DNA from 3 places in the Pantoea sp. Lij88 genome. Region 2 is predicted to be linked to each of the others. Evidence: predicted binding sites of a transcription regulator. Region 2 holds the regulator's gene; each other region holds the start of a gene.

Evidence for each region. The regulator Fur, encoded in region 2, represses iron uptake genes when iron is present. The targets are predictions, from matches to a motif close to ATAATAATGAGAACNACTATCAA.
Region 1: a site for Fur is predicted at 1,946-1,968, ahead of PU624_RS15150 (TonB-dependent siderophore receptor). Genes of this name have one in related genera too.
Region 3: a site for Fur is predicted at 2,221-2,243, ahead of exbB (tol-pal system-associated acyl-CoA thioesterase). Genes of this name have one in related genera too.

What each region holds. Positions count from the first base shown of each region.
Region 1 is NZ_CP118269.1:2,436,707-2,441,925, forward strand. It holds gene treA (alpha,alpha-trehalase TreA) at 137-1,822, shown strand; gene PU624_RS15150 (TonB-dependent siderophore receptor) at 2,014-4,113, shown strand; gene PU624_RS15155 (GlsB/YeaQ/YmgE family stress response membrane protein) at 4,181-4,429, opposite strand; gene PU624_RS15160 (flagellar brake protein) at 4,641-5,219, shown strand, end outside.
Region 2 is NZ_CP118269.1:2,882,788-2,888,006, reverse strand. It holds gene glnS (glutamine--tRNA ligase) at 1-217, shown strand, start outside; gene PU624_RS17325 (hypothetical protein) at 454-849, shown strand; gene fur (ferric iron uptake transcriptional regulator) at 918-1,361, opposite strand; gene fldA (flavodoxin FldA) at 1,709-2,239, opposite strand; gene ybfE (LexA regulated protein) at 2,372-2,647, opposite strand; gene ybfF (esterase) at 2,816-3,580, opposite strand; gene seqA (replication initiation negative regulator SeqA) at 3,831-4,376, shown strand; gene pgm (phosphoglucomutase (alpha-D-glucose-1,6-bisphosphate-dependent)) at 4,403-5,219, shown strand, end outside.
Region 3 is NZ_CP118269.1:666,564-671,782, reverse strand. It holds gene PU624_RS07100 (MFS transporter) at 1-748, opposite strand, end outside; gene exbD (TonB system transport protein ExbD) at 985-1,407, opposite strand; gene exbB (tol-pal system-associated acyl-CoA thioesterase) at 1,414-2,136, opposite strand; gene PU624_RS07085 (TRAP transporter substrate-binding protein) at 2,496-3,467, shown strand; gene PU624_RS07080 (TRAP transporter small permease) at 3,514-4,020, shown strand; gene PU624_RS07075 (TRAP transporter large permease) at 4,035-5,219, shown strand, end outside.

The DNA.
Region 1 (5,219 bases), 450 kb from region 2:
GTTTTTTCCATAAAAATAATTCCCGTGGCTTCACATTTCCGGCTCGCTTCAGGGTGAAGTGGTCAGTTTGCGTCTAAAGTTGGTCCTGTGGTCAATGCGTTACGCGCGGCCGCGTTTCGGACAAGGAGAAAAACCGATGACAAAAATTGAGGTAAACGCCGATCAACGGCGTCAGCGTTATGCGCCCTTTCTGCTCACGTTGCTGCTGAGCGTCCCCGCTTTCACCACGCATGCCGACGACAACAGCCGCATGCTGAATAATCAGCCGCAGCCGCCGGACGTTCGTTTAGGGCCGCTGTTTAATGCTGTGCAGCAGGCGAAGTTCTATCCCGATCAAAAAACCTTTGCGGATGCGGTGCCGAAATTCGATCCCGCCTCGATTCTTGCCGACTGGCAGATGCAGAAGAAACAGCGCAACTTCGATCTCAAACATTTTGTTGATACCAACTTCACCCTGCCCGCTGCCGGTGACAAATATGTCCCGCCCGCCGGACAAAATCTGCGTGAACACATTGATGGCCTGTGGCCGGTGCTGACGCGCACCACCGGCAGCGCGGGTCAGTATGATTCGCTGCTGCCGTTGCCGAAGCCCTACGTGGTGCCAGGCGGTCGCTTCCGCGAAGTCTATTACTGGGACAGCTACTTCACCATGCTGGGGCTGGCCGAGAGCGGACACTGGGACAAAGTGCAGGATATGGTGGACAATTTCGCCTCGCTGCTCGACCGTTATGGCCACATCCCCAACGGCAACCGCAGCTACTACCTGAGCCGTTCGCAGCCGCCATTCTTCAGTATGATGGTCGATCTGCTGGCAACCCACGATGACGGCAAAGCCTATACCCGCTACCTGCCGCAGTTGCAGAAAGAGTATGACTACTGGATGGCCGACAGCGATAGCGTCGCAGCCGGTGCAGCCAGCAAGCGGGTGATTAAGCTGGCGGATGGCACGCTGCTGAACCGTTACTGGGATGCGCGCGACGTGCCACGCACCGAATCCTGGATGGATGACATTGTTACCGCGCAGAAAGCGCCGCAGCGTAATAAAGCCGAGCTCTATCGTGAGCTGCGTTCCGGTGCGGCGTCGGGCTGGGATTTCAGTTCGCGCTGGTTTACCGACGCGCACAACCTGTCGACGATCCGGACTACTCAGCTGGCCCCGGTTGACCTTAACAGCCTGATGTTCCATCTGGAGCAGACGCTGTCGAAAGGTTATCAGATGAACAAACAGAGCGATCTGGCGAAGCAGTTTGCCGATCGCGCCGAGAAGCGCCAGGCGGCGATCAACCGCTATCTCTGGGACAGCAAACAGAACTGGTACGCCGACTATGACTGGCAGAAAAAGGAAGTTCATCCGCAACTGACGGCGGCGGCCCTGTTCCCGCTCTATCTGCAGGTCGCCAGTGATAAGCAGGCTGAAAGCACCGCCAGCGCGGTAGAAAAACAGCTGCTGAAACCCGGCGGTCTGGTGACCACTACCGTGAACAACGGCCAGCAGTGGGATGCGCCGAATGGCTGGGCACCGCTGCAGTGGGTTGCCGTGGAAGGACTGGAGCATTACAACCAGCCAAAACTGGCGAAAGAGGTCGGCTTACGCTTCCTGCAAAACGTTCAGAACACCTATGACCGTGAGCACAAGCTGGTGGAGAAATATGTCGTTGATGGCAAAAATCTCGGCGGCGGTGGCGGCGGTGAATATCCGCTGCAGGATGGCTTTGGCTGGACCAACGGCGTCACGCTGAAACTGCTGGATAAGTACTGCCCGAAAGATAAAACCTGTAACAGCGCCCACGATATTCCTCAGGCGTCTGCCTCGCAAAACTGATCCACTCTGGATACCTCTGGCCCCGCCGGAGGTATCCGCACCCCCTTTCAGCGAATTTTACTTGACCTTCTTACATCAACAGGCAAAATTGCAGCCAATTTACAAAAGGTAATAGTTCTCATTATGATAATGAGATTGCCTATCAATAATTTTATCCACCTGCCTGAACCTTTGCCAAGAAAGGAATTTTGATGAAACTGTCATTGTCGCTGAAAGGTTATATTCGCCTCTGCACCCTGGCGCTGACTGCGCCTGCTCTGAGTTATGCTGCCGATATGGTGGTCACTGCACAACCGCAGGAAGATTCGACCTCGCCGACCCAGGGTTATCTGGCGACCACCAGCCAGGGCGCAACCAAAAGTGATCGTCCATTGATCACCACGCCGCAGTCGATATCCGTGGTCACCCGCCAGCAGATGCAGGATCAGGGTGCGCTGACCCTGAATCAGGCGCTGGGTTACAGCTCCGGCGTCTTCACCAACTTCGGCGGTGCTGCTACCCGTTACGACACCATTGCCTTACGTGGCTTCCACGGCGGCGATGTCGATAACACGTTCCTCGACGGCATGCGGCTGATGAGCGACGGCGGCAGTTTCAACGGCCTGCAGGTGGACAACGCTTTCCTTGAGCGCATTGACGTGATCAAAGGCCCCTCTTCTGCTCTGTATGGTCAGACAGTACCAGGCGGGCTGGTCAATATGGTGACCAAACGTCCTCAGTTCAGCGAAGAGGGTCACATTCAGTTGCAGGCGGGCAGCAACGCCACCACCGGCACGATGTTTGACTACACCAATGCCATCAATGACCAGTGGGCGTTTCGCCTGACCGGCGTGACCCGCAACAGTGATACCCAGTACGATCACACCCGCGAAGAGAAATACGCGCTGATGCCGCAGCTGATGTGGCAGCCGGATGAAGATACTCACCTGATCCTGAAAGCTTATCTGCAGAAAGATCCGTCGGGCGGTTATCACGGTTCTGTGCCGGGTGACGGCAGCCTCACCGAACACAATGGCTACAAGCTGAGCAACGGCTTTTATGAGGGCAACAGCGATCTCGATCAGTTCAAGCGCCGCGAGCAGATCTACAGCTTCGATTTCGCCCATCGCTTTAACGACGTCTGGTCATTCTCCTCGACGGGCAGCTACAGCCACTCGAATGTCGATCTCGATCAGGTTTATCAGATTGGCTGGGATGAAAATAATCCCGATCTGCTGAACCGCTACTACTCAGGGGAGCGCTCGTCGCTCTCCGCCTGGTCGACCGATAACCGCTTACAGGCGGAGTTCAATACCGGCGAACTGGAGCACCGCGTGACGCTGGGTGCCGAGTATCATCGTTACAAAAATGAGATCAGCGCGGCGGGCGGTTCGGCTAATCAGCTGAATGCCCTGACCGGTGAGCAGGTGGGCGACATGCCGGATTACACCTGGGCGGACAAAACCCGTCGCTACTATCAGACCGGCCTCTATCTGCAGGATGAGATGAAGCTGGATCGCTGGCATCTGGATCTCTCCGGCCGCTATGACCGCATCGTCGCCAATAACAGCGGCAGCGATCGTCGTCAGGATGATCACATCAGCGGACGTGCGGCATTGCTCTATGCCTTCGACAACGGTATCTCGCCTTATGTGAGCTGGAGCCAGGCGATTACCCCGACCGCGCTCACCGATCCCAACAATAATCTGCTGAAGCCGACTACCGCTGAACAGTATGAAGCCGGGGTGAAATATCAGCCGGTGGGCACCCGCGATCTCTATAGCGTGGCGGTCTATGACCTGACGCAGAAGGATGTGGCAAACCGCAACGTGCAGACGGCGACTTATTCGCCATCGGGCAAAGTCCATTCACAGGGTATCGAGCTGGAAGCGCGTAATCAGCTCACCCCGCGTCTGAGCACCGTGGCAAGCTATACGCTGAATCATCTGCGCTTCAAAGATTCGGTGGATGGCAACAGCGGTCATACGCCATACGTCACCCCCAACAGCATGGCTGCACTCTGGGGTCACTATCAGTTTGATTACGGTCTGAGTGCGGGTGCGGGCGTGCGTTACATTGGCAAACAGTGGGCAGACAACCAGAACACCACGCGCGTACCGTCTGTGACGCTGTTTGATGCGTCAGTGCGGGCCGATCTCGGCGTCTGGAACAGCAGCCTGAAAGGGGCATGGGTGCAGGTCAATGCTAATAACCTGACCGACCGTACCTATGTCGCGGGCTGTTACGGCACGGGCTTCTGTTACTGGGGCGCGGAACGCAGCGTGATGGCGACAGTCGGTTACGACTTCTGATAGCAGAGTAAAAGATAAAAAAAGGGGACGAATCGCTTCGTCCCCTTTTTTGTTGAAACTGTTACGGTTAACTGCGTACTTTACGGTAAACGAACAGCACCACGATGGCACCGATCACTGCGACCACGAAGCTTCCGAAGTTAAACCCATCAACGCGGCCGAAGCCAAACAGCGTACTGATCCAGCCACCCACTACGGCACCGATAATACCCAGAACGATAGTCAGAATGAAACCGCCACCGTCTTTACCCGGCATAATCCACTTCGCCAGAATACCTGCGATTAAGCCAAAGACGATCCAGGAAATAATACCCATCTGTTGCTCCTTCCTTTTTATGATTAAATCGTGAACGCCTGATTTATCAAGCGGTTTACCGCGATAAGTATAGCCAGCTTTTTGAAAAATGCTTGCCCGCTCACACTTATTATTCATGAATAGCAAATTAAAGCTTTTTTTAGTCGCGCCGATAACCGAAACGAGACAAAAAAACAGCATAAAAACAGTAACCCCCCTTGTGGAGCAGGACGTGAAAGAAGCCGACCAGGAACAATACTTAAAACGTGGCACGCTGGCGGTTCTGGGCGTTATTAAAGACCTGCTGCGGCATCAGACGCCGCTGCTGGTGCGCTTTCCGCGTGGGCAGTTTATCAGCCGGATGCTGACTGCCGATAAAGATCGCCTGGTGTTTGACCTCGGCAGTAATAACCTGGACAACGACTACGCGCTGACCAGCGACGATCTGAGCATCACCGCTGAAACCTTTGGCGCGAAGATAGAATTCAGCCTGGCCTCACTGGAAAAAGTGGAGTTTGAAGGCTTACCCGCATTCAGCGCGCCGCTGCCGGACCTGCTGTGGCAGATTCAGCGACGGGAATTTTTTCGGGTCTGCGCCCCGATGGAGCCGCAGTTCTGGTGTCACACCGTGTGGCCGGATGGCAGTAAAACGCGCCTGCGGTTACAGGATCTCTCCCTGGGCGGTCTCGGCGTGCTGGTGGATGAACCGCTGCCGGAAGGCTTGCAGAACGGCGACAGCTTCAACACTTTCCGGGTCGAACTGGGTGAATATGGCATTTTTGAAGTGCCGGTGAAGCTGCTGAACATTGGC
Region 2 (5,219 bases):
CGCGGCAGAGGACTTCCTGGCGGTGATTAACCCTGAGTCTCTGGTGATCAAACAGGGCTTTGTCGAGCCGGGCCTGCGCGATGTGGAAGCAACTTCACCGTTCCAGTTCGAGCGTGAAGGTTATTTCTGCGCCGACAGCGTTTACTCTAAGCCGTCGCAGCTGGTGTTTAACCGCACCGTCGGTCTTCGTGATACATGGACGAAAACCGGCGAATAATTTTTTTTGCGGCTGACCTCATAAAATGACAAAAGGGCGATTTATCGCCCTTTTTTATTGCCCCGATTTTTATCATTGCCGACGTTTGTTCTGTACTAACTGCAACCTGTTAAATCCCGCATTGTGAGAGTAATCTGAGTTTAAAAAAATTAATCAATTTACAGATGTGAATTATCCGCTTTCAGGTAGGCTATGCGCTCTCAGAGGTAGCAAAGCGGGTTAAATAAGGAAAAAAAATGACCGTTCTCGCCCAGGAAGCCAGAAACAGTGTTGTCGTTTTACATCAGCTCATTGAACGTATTTTTAATCAGCCTGCCGGATCTGACGACAGTTTTGAGCTGCTGATGTCCTATTTTCATCCTGACTTCCGCATGGTGACCCCGAAGGGCAAAGAGTACAATCTGAACGAAGTTGAAGATCTTTTCCGACAGTTGCAGGGGCAACGGGAAGGGATGCGCATTGCTACCTGCGAACATGTGATCCTCTCTCATCATGATAAAGAGATCACCGTGCAGTATCGCGAAATGCAGATGATGAATGGCAACAACCATAGCCGCATCTCGCTGGCGATTCTGGACTGCAGCAGCTCTATTCCGCGCTGGCGTTATCTGCAGGAGACGCTGGTCGCCTGACGCGTAACGGCAGAACACAGACGAAAAAAAAACCGGTGAATTCACCGGTTTTTTTATTTCAGGCCGCGTTACTGGTCGTGCAGGGTTTCGTTTTCCCGGCAATCGCCCAGTGTGCAGTGTCCATAAAGATAGAGGCTGTGGTTGGTCAGCTTGATGCCATGGCGGGTCGCGATTTCACGCTGGCGCGTTTCGATCGACTCATCGCTGAACTCAATAACCTTGCCGCAATCCAGGCAGATCAGGTGATCGTGGTGATGCTGCTGCGTCAGTTCGAAGACAGATTTGCCGCCTTCAAAATTGTGGCGGGTGACAATACCGGCGTCATCAAACTGGTTCAGAACGCGGTAAACGGTCGCCAGGCCAATCTCTTCGCCGATATCAATCAGGCGTTTGTACAAATCTTCCGCACTGACGTGATGGCACTCAGGTTCCTGAAGCACTTCCAGAATTTTCAGTCTGGGCAGTGTCACTTTCAGGCCAGCCTTCTTTAATGCGGTGTTGTTGTCAGTCATGCGGATTTTGTCCTGTTACTAATATTCACTTTTGTGGCTTTTCGCCTTGAATGTCGATCTTCACTCATTCTCATTTGCGTCTCATTATAGAACTGAAGCGATGAAATGAAAACCAGAGGGCGTGCCTGAATCATCATGGGCTATTGGGGAGAGGTCACCGGGCCGGGGAGGATTCTGGCAGATGTCTGTTTGTACATCGCTTAGTCTTGCCGCTGAGAAAATACGCGGAAGATCGATGCGGGTATTCTACAGATTAAACGGAGAAAGTTAAAAAAATGTGGCTATTATTTCTATAGGAATTTCCATTGCCTCAATGTGAGCTGGCGCTCACATTGAGTCGGACAGAATCAGGCTTCGATGATCTCTTTCAGCTGCAGTTCATCAAAGATCTGCTTAACCCACTGTTCTACACGCTGGTTAGTCAGTTCAGGCTGACGATCTTCGTCAATGGCCAGACCCAGGAAGTGGGTATCATCGGCCAGGCCTTTTGAGGCTTCGAAGTGGTAGCCTTCCGTTGGCCAGTGGCCGACAATCACCGCACCGTGTGGTTCAATGATGTCACGGATGGTGCCCATCGCATCACAGAAGTACTCTGCGTAATCTTCCTGGTCGCCACAGCCAAACAGCGCAACCAGCTTGCCATTGAAATCGATCTCTTCCAGCGTCGGGAAAAAGTCATCCCAGTCGCACTGCGCTTCGCCGTAGTACCAGGTCGGAATGCCCAGCAGCAGGATATCAAACGCTTCCAGATCTTCTTTTGTGCTTTTCGCGATGTCATGCACTTCTGCAACGTCAGTACCCAGCTGTTTCTGGATCATTTTTGCAATGTTTTCGGTATTGCCGGTATCGCTGCCAAAGAAGATGCCTACGAGTGCCATGAGTAAAATAACCTCTTAAATCCTGATGATGAGATGTGTGCCGCAGCACAATTCAGCGAATAATAGCAGACGAGGGAAAACCGGTGAACGGTTAAAGCCCCGACATTTGCTCCTGCGTGCGATTTGCCCGCATCAATCCAGTTTGAGCTGCGCCAGCAGCATCTGTTCAATCAGTTCGCTGCGGCTGAGATTACGCTGTTCTGCCAGCGTGTTGAGTGCATCGACGGCTTCACTGTTCATTTTCAGTTCGACACGACGAAGCCCGCGTCCTTTGTCACGTTTAAGCTGATTGCGCTTGTTGATGCGCAGCTGTTCATCACGCGAAAGCGGACTGGTTTTGGGTCGACCAGGGCGACGCTCATCAGCAAAGAGATCGAGCGTCGTGCGGTCAGTCTGTTCTTTTGCCATGGCTTAGTAAAACTGAATGGGGGCGGGCGCCAGACACTCACCGCGCAGATTATAAATTATTGGCTATTGCCGCAGCAAAACTGACCCGCGGCAAAATTTTAGCGCGCCATCATACTTCACGCGTACTCCCGACGCCAATCCTAAACCTTTGCCGCCATCTGATTGCTTTTAAAGCGCAAAAAAGCGACGAACACTGCGCAAAACGGCATCGGGTTTCTCTGCATGAACCCAGTGTCCCGCGCCGCCGATTACATGGGCCTGCGCGCCCGGAAACTGCTGCAGCAACGCATCGCGGTAGCGATTATCCAGATAGCTGGAGTCGCCGCCGCGGATAAACAGCGCCGGGTGATCCCAGGCCGGCACCGGCTGCCAGCCGGAAATCGTGGTGTAGTTATCCCACAGCACCGGCACGTTAAAGCGCCACTCGCCCTCCTGAAACGACTTCAGCAGGAACTGGATTACCCCTTCTTCTTCAATCACCGTGCGCATAATGCGGGCCGCTTCACTGCGGGATGTGACACCCGCATCGGTGACGGCACGAATACCGGCAAATATCTGATCGTGGCGGCGGGTCTGGTAGTCCACCGGGGCGATATCGATCATCACCAGCCGCTCAATGCGGTCCGGCACCAGCGCGCTCATGGTCATGGCGATCTTACCGCCCATCGAGTGGCCGATCACCGCGACGCGATCGATGCCGTGTGCATCCAGCGTATCGACCATATCCTGCGCCATTACAGCGTAGTTCATCTCGTCAGATCGTGGTGAGAGTCCGTGGTTGCGGACATCAACCTGCAGCAGAGGACCGGCATCTTTCAGGCCACGTGCCAGCACGCCAAGGTTATCCAGACTGCCAAACAGGCCGTGGATTAACAGGATGGGCAGGGAATCAGCAGGGGATTGTTCAGTTTGCAGACGGGCGTTCAAAATCATAGCAAAGTTCTTAAGTTTGAGACCTGTGCTTAGGTTATCATGGTTTCACCTTTTCAGGCGCGCCGGTTCCGGCGGCATTAGGACATATTCTGACTTTTGCCCGTAAACCGTTTGATTGCTAACAACCCGCCTGAATTTAACTTTATAATCCTGATGTTAGAACCCACACACCCTTTGAATTGCCTGACTATACTCAGAGCTTTTCAGGAAACAGGTGGTTCTGTCATGAGAAAGAACCGTACGGAATAAGATGAAAACGATCGAAGTTGACGAAGAGCTCTACCGTTATATTGCCAGCCACACGCAACACATTGGTGAAAGCGCATCCGACATTCTGCGTCGTATGCTGAAGTTCACGGCCGGTCAGACTGCACCCGCTTCGCCTGCGCAGCCAGCGTCAAAAGAGGCAGCGAAAGAGTCCCAGGCCTCTGTGGGTTCGCGCCCGCAGGATCGTGTCCGCGCGGTGCGTGAGCTGCTGCTTTCCGATGAATATGCGGAGCAGAAGCGGGCGGTGAATCGCTTTATGCTTATCTTGTCAACGCTCTATCGTCTTGATACCGCAGCCTTTGCTGAGGCTACTGCATCGCTGCAGGGCCGCACCCGCGTCTATTTTGCAGGTGATGAGCATACGCTGTTGCAGAATGGCACCCATACTAAGCCGAAGCATGTGCCCGGCACCCCGTACTGGGTGATCACCAACACCAATACTGGTCGCAAATGCAGCATGGTCGAACACATCATGCTCTCGATGCAGTTCCCTGCGGAACTGACCGAGAAAGTTTGCGGCACCATTTAAAACTTAAGCGTCAGGGAGCAGCGCCAATGGCCAATCACCCACGTGCCGGGCAACCCGCCCAGCAGAGCGATTTGATTAACGTTGCACAATTAACGTCACAATATTATGTCCTGCAGCCCGATGTGGCGAACCCGGAACATGCGGTGAAATTTGGCACCTCTGGCCATCGCGGCAGTGCAGGGCGTCAGAGCTTTAACGAGATGCACATTCTGGCGATCGCGCAGGCCATTGCCGAAGAGCGTAAAAAGAACGGCATCACCGGGCCTTGCTACGTCGGTAAAGACACCCATGCGCTGTCAGAACCGGCGATCCTGTCGGTGCTGGAAGTGCTGGCAGCGAACGGCGTTGATGTGATTGTGCAGCAGGACAATGGCTATACGCCGACCCCTGCCATCTCGAACGCGATTCTTGAGCATAACAAAGCGGGTGGCCCGCTGGCTGACGGCATCGTCATCACACCTTCGCACAACCCACCGGAAGATGGCGGCATCAAGTACAACCCACCTAATGGTGGACCGGCTGATACCAACGTCACCAAAGTGGTGGAAGATCGCGCCAATCAGCTGATCAAAGATGGGCTGAAAGAGGTTAAGCGTCTGCCACTGGAACAGGCGATGGCCAGCGGTCACGTGGTCGAGAAAGATTTGATCCAGCCTTACGTTGAAGGTCTGGCAGAGATTATCGACTTCCCGGCGATTCAGAAAGCCGGCCTGAAGCTGGGTGTTGATCCACTGGGCGGTTCCGGTATTGCTTACTGGCAGCGTATTGCTGAGCACTACAAGCTGGATCTGACGCTGGTGAATGACGCGGTCGATCAGACCTTCCGCTTTATGCATCTGGATA
Region 3 (5,219 bases), 1.7 Mb from region 2:
TGACCACCATCAGCATCCCCGCCAGCACCAGCGCCCAGTTGCTGGCGACCGAGCGCATGATTTCCGTCATGCTCGGATGATGTTTACGTTTGCTGAACGCTTCGGTCTCTTCCAGCATCCGGCGAATGTAGAACAGGAACGGCACGATCAGACAGCCGACCACAAACGGGATACGCCAGCCCCACTCCGTCACCGCCTCTTTCGCCATCAGATGATTCAGCATCAGACCCAGCAGAGCCGCAAAGATGACGGCAATCTGCTGACTGCCCGACTGCCAGCTCACGAAGAAGCCTTTGCGTCCTTCCGGCGCGACTTCAGCCAGATAGACCGACACGCCCCCCAGCTCAACGCCCGCCGAGAAGCCCTGCAACAGTCGTCCCAGCAGGATCAGAATCGGGGCCGCCACGCCCAGCGTGGCATAACCTGGCACCACCGCAATGGTCAGGGTACCAATCGCCATCAGGCCCAGCGTCAGCAACAGTCCTTTACGACGACCGTGATGGTCTATGTAGGCACCCAGGATGATCGCCCCCAGCGGGCGCATCAGGAACCCGGCACCAAAGGTCATCAGGGTCAGCATCAGGGAAGCAAACGGGTCATCACCGGGGAAAAAGGTTTTGGAAATGGCGGTCGCGTAGTAGCCGAAGACCATGAAATCGTACATCTCCAGGAAGTTACCACTTGTGACGTTGAAGATGGTTCGGGCGGCACTTTTCGGCGGCTTTTGTAAAGACGGGGTGTGACTCATAACGGCTTCCTGTTGTTTTTTAGCCGTTTTAGCCTGCCTGAGGCGGGATTAATGTGACCTGAGTCACCATTGCACTTTACAAATCTGTGTACATAAGTAACAACCAATTAACAATTCAGATCAGGCAGCATAAATGATCCGCCTGGCCGCCGATCTGCCTGATTTTATCTGGCTGAAGCGCCGCCATAAAAAAAGGCGACCTCATGAGTCGCCTTTCCTGCGTGCCGGATAACCCGCTATTTCTTCACGGTTTCCATGCCCATCAGGCCAATTTTCAGATAGCCCGCCGTGCGCAGCTTATCCATCACGCTCATCAGCGTCTCATAATCCACCGACTTATCGGCCTGGAAGAAAATGGTGGTTTCTTTGTTGCCCTGGGTCTGGCTGGTCAGCACGTTCACCAGTGAATCCGGCGTCACCTGATCGTTACCGACGTAAAGCTGCTTATCCGCTTTAATCGACAGGTAAACCGGCTTCTCCGGACGCGGCTGCAGCGCGCTGGTTGAGGCGGGCAGATTGACGCGCACGTCGACCGTGGCCAGCGGCGCGGCCACCATGAAGATGATCAGCAGAACCAGCATGACGTCGATAAACGGCGTCACGTTGATCTCATGCATTTCACCATCGGTTTCCAGATCGTCGTTTAATCGCATTGCCATAAGAACTTACCCTAAGCGCAGTTTCTGAGCGGTCGCCGGACGCGGAACGTCGGTGGCGACGGTGCCCAGGTCGATGTCACGACTCTGCAGCAGCAGCACCTGCGCGGCGACATCACCCAGCGAAGCTTTGTAGTTGGCGATCATGCGGGCAAAAACGTTGTAGATCACCACGGCCGGGATTGCCGCCACCAGGCCCACTGCCGTTGCCAGCAGCGCTTCGGCGATACCTGGAGCCACGACCGCCAGGTTGGTGGTCTGAGTTTTCGCGATGCCGATAAAGCTGTTCATGATGCCCCAGACGGTGCCGAACAGGCCGATAAACGGGGCGACAGAACCGATGGTCGCCAGGAAACCATTGCCCCGGCCTGCATGGCGGCTGAACGCGGCAACGCGGCGCTCAAGACGGAAACTGGTGCGATCTTTAATTCCATTGGTGTCTTCCACACCTGCCGAGAGTTCAAGTTCATTCTGCGCATCGTTCAGCAGCACGACGCTATGGCTGTGGCCGGTAAACGACTGAGCAATGCGGGCGGCGTCATTGAGACTGCGGGCTTCGCCCAGTGCCCGTTGCTCACGCTTCAGGCGGCGTTTAGCGGCGCTGAGTTCGGCATATTTGCCGAAGAAGATCGCCCAGGTCACCACGGAGGCCAACAACAGGCCAATCATGACCACCTTTACCACGATATCGGCATGTTGATACATGCCCCAAACGGAGAGGTCCGTTTGCATCAAATCACTGGCTACCACGCTGCTTCTCCAACTTAGGATTCAGGGATGCAAAACAAGCGCGAATAATAGCAAAATGGCGTCGAATTGATAGTAGTTCTCATTAGTATTTACAAACCCGATCGACGCCATTGACCACCTTTTGACCTCCCATTGACCTTGTTTAAACACAATTTGCGGGGATGTTTCGAAAATGTGAAGTTGCATGAAAATTTATTAAAACAACGTTTCAAAATGTGACGCCATTCATTCAATCAGCATCGCCGCATTTTACTCAGACGCGTTTTCACTATGCTGCAGCACACGGCCCTCTGCGGTTAACCCAGATCCCAGGCCGTTTTACCTCTGCGGGAGACAACATAATGAGAATGACGAAAACATGCCTGGCCAGTGCCCTGGCGGCGGTGATGATGAGCGCCACCGCCACGGCACAGGTGATTAAAGTGGCTGAAGTCCAGCCTGCCGGTTATCCCACCGTGGTCGCCCTGCAACACATGGGCGACAAACTGAAACAGGCCACCGACGGACGGCTGGAGATGAAGCTCTACGCCGGTGGCGTGCTGGGTGATGAAGATCAGACGCTGCAACAGGTGCAGCTGGGTGCTATCGATATGATCCGCGTTTCGCTGGCGCCGGTCACCTCGATTGCCCCGGAAACCAGCGTGCTGACCCTGCCCTACGTTTTCCGTGACGTTGACCACATGCACAAAGTGCTGGATGGCGAAATAGGCCGCGAGATTGCCAACAGGTTCGACAACGATCCCAACGCCCGCATGGTGTTCCTGGGCTGGACCGATGCCGGTGAGCGCAACATGATCACCAAAAAGCCGCTGGCAAAACCGGAAGATCTCAAAGGCATGAAGATCCGGGTGCAGAACAGCGCCATCTCACTGGCGACGCTGAAAGCGATGGGCGCGAATCCGGTGGCAATGGGCGTCAGTGAAGTGTTCAGTGCGATGCAGACCGGCGTGGTCGATGGCACCGAGAACAACCCACCGACGTTTGTCGCCCACAACTACATGCCGGTCGCGAAGTACTACACCCTCAGCGGCCACTTTATCCAGCCCGAGATGATCCTGTTTTCTAAACGCGCCTGGGATCGCCTGAAACCCGACGATCAGGCACTGCTGAAAAAACTCGGCAAAGAGGCGCAGGATAAGGAACGCCAGCTCTGGGCGACCTACACCGAACAGTCGATCGCCAAAATGAAGGCCGGTGGCGTCACCTTCCAGCAGACCGACCGCGATTACTTCGTCAAAGCGACCCAGCCGGTGCGCGATCAGTTTGGCGGCAAATATCAGGATCTGATGACCCGGATCGCTGAGGTGAAATAATCCAGGCGCCACACTCCCGTGTGGCGTGCTTAATCAGGGATCAATTATGTCTGCTTACACGCGTCTGATGGATGGGCTTTATCTGCTCTGCATGCTGGTGGCCGCCGTGGCGCTGTTGATCATGGTGACGGTGATCCCGATTGGGATCTTCGCCCGTTACGTGATGAACGGGGCGCTCTCCTGGCCGGAACCGGTCGCGATTATCTGCATGATTATTTTTACCTTTATCGGCGCACCGGTTGGCCTGCGCGCCGGGACGCACATCTGCGTGTCGATGGTGACCGATCGCCTGTCGCCCGCCCGACAGCGCCTGATGCTGCGCGTCAGCGATCTGCTGATGATCTTCACCTGCCTGGTGATCTTCCAGGCCAGTTACAGCCTGTGCGAAGCGATGTGGGTGCAGACCCTCGCCTCACTGCCGGCGGTGACCTATGGCGAGATGTATCTGCCGATCCCGATTGGCGCGATCTTCACCCTGCTGTTCGTTGTTGAGCGCCTGCTGACCGGCGATCAGAGCCAGCGGCCGATTGTCACGCTGGGCGGCACCCACTAACGCGGAGCAGAAAAATGGATGCATTGATCTTGATAGGCAGTTTGCTGGTGTTGCTGATGGTGGGCTTTCCGGTCGCCTTTGCGGTGGGACTGAGCGCCTTTATCGGGGCCTGGTGGATCGACCTGCCGCTGGAAGCGGTGGTGATTCAGGTGACCAACGGAATTAACAAATTTTCGTTGCTGACCATTCCGTTCTTTATCCTCGCGGGCGCGATCATGGCGGAAGGCGGCATTGCCCGGCGGCTGGTCAATTTCGCCTATATCTTTGTCGGTTTTATTCGCGGCGGGCTGTCGCTGGTTAACATCGTCGCGTCGACCTTCTTCGGTGCCATCTCCGGGTCGTCGGTGGCGGATACGGCTTCGATTGGTTCAGTGATGATCCCGCAGATGGAGGAGAAAGGTTATCCGCGTGATTTCGCTGCTGCGGTGACGGCCAGCGGTTCGGTGCAGGCGGTGCTGACGCCCCCCAGCCACAACTCGGTGATCTACTCGCTGGCGACCGGCGGCATGGTGACCATCTCCTCGCTGTTTGTTGCCGGGATCTTCCCCGGACTGCTGCTCGGCGGTTGCCTGATGGTGATGTGCCTGGGCTTTGCCCACAAACGTGGCTATCCCAAAGGTGAACGTATTCCGTTTCGTCAGGCGCTGAAGATCTTCTTCGACGCATTCTGGGGTCTGTTTACCGTCGTGATCATCATGGGCGGGATCCTCTCCGGCATCTTTACCGCGTCGGAATCTGCGGCGATCGCCTGTATCTGGGCCTTCTTCGTCACCATGTTTATCTATCGCGACTTTAAATGGAGCCAGCTGCATATCCTGCTGTTCCGCACCATTAAAACCGTCACCATCGTGATGGTGCTGATCGCCTTCGCGGCCGGGTTCGGCGCGGTGATGACCTTTATGCAGCTGCCGACCATTATTACCGAGGCGTTCACCAGCCTCTCTGATAACAAATATGTGATTCTGATGTGCATCAACATCCTGCTGCTGGTGGTGGGCACGCTGATGGATATGGCGCCGCTGATTCTGATCCTGACGCCGGTGCTGCTGCCGGTGGCGACCGCGCTGGGGGTCGATCCGGTTCACTTCGGCATGATTATGCTGACTAACCTGGGTATCGGTCTGATTACGCCGCCGGTGGGCACCGTGCTGTTTGTGGCCAGCGCGGTGAGTAAGCAGAAGATTGAGCAGGTGGTCAGG